One region of the Streptomyces sp. CA-106110 genome, then DNA from elsewhere that is predicted to be linked to it. Evidence: riboswitches for the same ligand, from Rfam matches in the RefSeq annotation. Region 1 holds a riboswitch; the other holds the start of a gene.
What was found. A riboswitch is a leader RNA that binds a small molecule or an ion and turns the genes downstream of it on or off. The one in region 1 is predicted to bind glycine.
Positions count from the first base shown of each region.

Region 1 (2,384 bases):
TTGGTCGACTCCAGCTCACCGCAGGTGTCACCCGCGGTCACCGAGTCTCCGACCTCCGGGAGCTGGACGAACACGACATCGCCGAGCGCGTTGGCGGCATGCTCCGTGATGCCGATCGTCGAGACGCCGTCCTCGGCGGCCGACAGCCACTCGTGCTCCTTGCTGTAACGCAGCTGCTGGGGGTTGCTCATGGCCTGAATTCTCCTGTACGCGGGGAGTGGTGGTGAAAGGGGGACTGCTGGAGACGTGTGTGACCAGGGTCTACGGGTGGGATGCCACGCCCGCCCCCGGCCCAGTCTCTACTTCTGGCGCTTGTAGAACGGCAGCGCCACGACCTCGTACGGTTCATGGCTGCCCCGGATGTCCACCCCGACCCCGGGCGTGCCCGGCGCGGAGTGCGCGGCGTCGACGTAGGCGATCGCGATCGGCTTGCCCAGCGTGGGGGAGGGCGCGCCGGAGGTGACCTCACCGATCACCTCGCCGCCGGAGACGACCGCGTACCCGGCGCGCGGGACGCGACGGCCCTCGGCGACCAGCCCGACGAGGACCCGCGGCGGGTTCTGCTCCGCGCGCTCCGCGGCCTCGAGCAGCGCGGCGCGCCCCACGAAGTCGCCCTCCTTCTCGAACTTCACCACGCGGCCGAGACCGGCGTCGAAGGGGGTCAGGGAGGTGGTCAGCTCGTGCCCGTACAGCGGCATGCCCGCCTCCAGGCGCAGCGTGTCCCGGCAGGACAGCCCGCAGGGGATGAGGCCTACGGACGCGCCCGCCTCGGTCAGCGCCTGCCACAACTTCTCGGCGTGTTCGGGGGCGACGAACAGCTCGAAGCCGTCCTCGCCGGTGTAGCCGGTGCGCGCGATCAGCGCCGGGACGCCGGCGACCGTGCCGGGCAGACCCGCGTAGTACTTGAGGCCGTCGAGGTCGGCGTCGGTGAGGGACTTCAGGATGCCGGGCGACTCGGGGCCCTGGACGGCGAGCAGCGCGTAGGCGTCGCGGTCGTCGCGCACCTCGGCGTCGAAGCCGGCGGCGCGCTCCACGAGCGCGTCCAGCACCACCTGGGCGTTGGAGGCGTTGGCGACGACCATGTACTCCTGCTCACCGAGCCGGTACACGATCAGGTCGTCGAGGATGCCGCCGTTCTCCTGGCAGATCATCGTGTAGCGGGCCCGGCCGACGCCGACGGAGGAGATGTTGCCGACCAGGGCGTGGTCGAGGAGCCGGTTGGCCTGGGGCCCGGTCACGGTGATCTCGCCCATGTGCGAGAGGTCGAAGAGGCCCGCCTTCGTCCGGACGGCGATGTGCTCGTCGCGCTCGGATCCGTACCGCAGGGGCATGTCCCAGCCGGCGAAGTCGGTCATCGTCGCGCCGAGCTCACGATGCCGGGCATCGAGGGCGGTGCGGCGCAGGGGGCTGCTGCTCATCGGTTGTGCTCCCAAAGCGATGGGGGTCCCCCGGCGCGAGCGAAGCCGAGCGTGGGGGAGGGCGAGGTCGTTCCTCCCCATCTGTCATCGGAACCTGAGAGGTTCGCCATGACTCCCGCGGCGGGTCGTCACGGCTTGCACCTTGGGTGGAGCCGTCCGAAGCGGCTCGCTTTCCAGATGTGCCTCGCCCGCGCGGTATCGGGGCCTGAGAGATTCAAGGGAGGGACTTGCTCCTTCGGCGCCCGGACGGACGTACGGCGGACGTACGCGTACCCGGGACTCTCCCGCGCGGATTCAAGCGGCCGGTATGCAGTTGGCGCGCACATCATTGCACGCATCGCCCGATGGTGGCAGGGCCGCATCCGGAACCGGCCTGTGGCGGTACGCGAACGAAATCGCGAGACGCGCACATTACCTTCTCTTTACACTCGGTGGGGAGTGACTTCCTGACCAAGGGAGGGCGATGACAGTGGACAGGACCACGGCGTATGCCGCGACCTCGGGCATCGCGGTGCCCGGGCAGCCCGGCACCCCGGCGCGGGAGGCCCGCGGACCCCGGCGGAAGGCCGTGATCCGGGATCTGCGCGCCCGCGCGGGGCGCAGCCCGCACGGGCTCACCTTCTCGGCGGGCGACCTCGTCGCCGTCACCGGTCTGCCCGGCAGCGGCAAGTCCACGCTGATGCGGCGCGCCGTGCGGGGTGTGCGTGTGGACTCCCAGGACACCCGCGACCGCTGGGACACGCGCGTGGCCCGCTTCCTGCCGTACGGGGTCTACCGTCCCCTGGTCCGTCTCGCCCACTACGCGGGTCTGCGCCGCGCCCTGCGCGCGGGCACCGGGGTCGTCGTGCACGACTGCGGCACCCAGGCCTGGGTGCGCGGCTGGCTGGCCCGGGAGGCCCGGCGCCGCGGCGGCACACTCCATCTGCTCCTGCTCGACGTCCCCCCGGACACGGCCCTTGCGGGACA
Region 1 is NZ_JBNJNB010000001.1:4,208,021-4,210,404, reverse strand. Features, by position in the region: gene gcvH (glycine cleavage system protein GcvH) at 1-191, opposite strand, end outside; gene gcvT (glycine cleavage system aminomethyltransferase GcvT) at 300-1,418, opposite strand; glycine riboswitch at 1,490-1,601, opposite strand; glycine riboswitch at 1,602-1,715, opposite strand; gene ACQEXA_RS19390 (AAA family ATPase) at 1,882-2,384, shown strand, end outside.

Region 2 (2,384 bases), 5.4 Mb from region 1:
GCGTGAGGTAGTCGTCGCTGCGGACCAGGCTCTGCGGGAGTGCGTCCCCGGCGCGGGCGTCCAGCGCCTCGATGTCGCCCTCGACACCGAAGGCGGTCCACACCGCACCGAGCTGGGCCCGGCCGGTCGTCTCGTCACAGGAGACGGACACATGGTCGGCGTCCACGAGGCGCAGGTTGACCCCGCGCTCGCGCGCGTCCGCGACCACCGCGTCGGCACGGCCCGGGACGCGCACGGTCAGCGTGTCGAAGTAGGCGCCGTGGACGACCTCGACACCGCCCGCCGTGAGACCCGCGGCGAGTATCTCGGCGTAGCGGTGGGTACGGCGCGCGATGGTCCGCAGACCCTCGGGGCCGTGGTAGACGGCGTACATCCCGGCCATCACGGCGAGCAGCACCTGGGCGGTGCAGATGTTGCTCGTCGCCTTCTCGCGGCGGATGTGCTGCTCGCGCGTCTGCAGGGCGAGCCGGTAGGCCTTGTGCCCGTCCGCGTCCACGGAGACGCCCACGAGCCGGCCCGGCAGGCTGCGGGCGAACTTCTCGTGCACGGCCATGTAGCCGGCGTGCGGGCCGCCGAAGCCCATCGGCACGCCGAAGCGCTGTGTGGTCCCGACGGCGATGTCGGCGCCCAGCTCACCGGGCGAGGTCAGCAGCGTGAGCGCGAGCAGGTCGGCGGCGACGGTGACGACCGCGCCCAGCTCGTGCGCCTGCTCGATGACCGGCTTGATGTCGCGGACGGCGCCGGAGGCGCCCGGGTACTGGATCAGTACGCCGTTGATCTCGCGCTCGGCCACCTCGGCCGGGATGCCGTCGCTGAGGTCGGCGACGACGACCTCGACGCCCGTGGGCTCCGCACGGGTCTGGATCACCGCGATGGTCTGCGGCAGCGCGTCCGCGTCGACCAGGAACAGGCCCTTCTTGTTCTTGCCCATACGCCGGGACAGCGCCATCGCCTCGGCGGCGGCGGTCCCCTCGTCGAGCAGCGAGGCACCGGAGGTCGGCAGGCCGGTGAGGTCGGCGACCATGGTCTGGAAGTTGAGCAGGGCCTCGAGCCTGCCCTGGGAGATCTCGGGCTGGTACGGCGTGTACGCGGTGTACCACGCCGGGTTCTCCATCACGTTCCGCAGGATCACCGGCGGAGTGAAGGTCCCGTAGTAGCCCAGACCGATCATGGAGTCGAGGACCTGGTTGCGGTCGGCGAGGGAGCGCAGCTCAGCCAGCACCTCCGCCTCGGTGCGGGCGCCCGGAAGGTCCAGTGCGTCGGCGTTCTTGATCACATCCGGGACCGCGGTGGCGGTGAGCTCGTCGAGGGAGCCGTAGCCGACCTGGGCGAGCATCTTGGCCCGCGCCTCCTGGTCGGGCCCGATGTGGCGCTGCTCGAAGGGCGTCCCCCGTTCGAGCTCGGACAGCGGAATGCGGTGGGCGGTCATGCAGAGGCCTCCTGGTCTGACGCGACCTTCGAGGGGTACCCCGGCGCGGGTACCCCGACGGCCTCCCCCTCTGTCATCTCAAACCTGAGAGCTTCACCGGTCCGCCCGAGGGCGCTCCGGTTTTCACCGTCGGTGAGAGCGGAAGCCGTCGACACCCGCCCTGCTTTCCAGAGTGACCTCGTCCGTGCGGTACGTGTGCCTGAGAGATTCCGGGGAGGGTTTGCTCCTTCGGCGCCTCCGGTTCACTCCGGAGGACTCTCCCGCACGGGGTCAGCAGCCGCTTGCCAGACTACCAGCGGCAGCAACAAGACAACCTTCGAGTGGCCGCCTGGCTCATTGTGCTCTTTTGTAGTGCTTACGGATGCGTTGCGACCAGTTGGAGGGACCGTGAAGACCGATATCGATCCGCGGAATCTGATCGGCCGCAAGGCGTTCGACCGCAATGGGAACAAGATCGGCACGATCGACGAGATCTATCTCGACGACGCGACCGGAGTACCGGAGTGGGCCGCCATACGGACGGGCCTGTTCGGCAGGGACGCGTTCGTCCCCCTGGAGCCCAGCGAGCTGGTCGAAGGGGCCCTCTACGTGCCTTTCGAGCGCTCCCTGATCAAGGACGCCCCCGACTTCGGCGTCGGGCGCCATCTCTCCCCCGAGCAGGAGCTGCAGCTCTACCACCACTACGGTCTGGACGTGGCCTCACCGCCGCCCGCGCACGACCGCGACTTCGGGCATCTCGCGGGGACCGAGGAGACCTGAGACCGCCCGTCCGAACCAACCCGCGTCGGCCATCCTGGAGCGCGGTGCCCTTGGCGGACCTCACTCGCCCCGGCGGGCGGCCATGACGGCCCGGGCCTGAAGTGGCCCCGTCATGCTTCCGCCCCGGACGGCGCCGTCCCAGGATCAGGATCCGCGACTTCCGGGCTTCGCGACACCAGCGGCAGAGGATCCGCCG
Region 2 is NZ_JBNJNB010000001.1:9,612,831-9,615,214, reverse strand. Features, by position in the region: gene gcvP (aminomethyl-transferring glycine dehydrogenase) at 1-1,429, opposite strand, end outside; glycine riboswitch at 1,607-1,702, opposite strand; gene ACQEXA_RS44270 (PRC-barrel domain-containing protein) at 1,817-2,188, shown strand; gene ACQEXA_RS44265 (DNA polymerase IV) at 2,299-2,384, opposite strand, start outside.
Region 2: another riboswitch for glycine. It lies ahead of gcvP (aminomethyl-transferring glycine dehydrogenase); the one in region 1 lies ahead of gcvT (glycine cleavage system aminomethyltransferase GcvT).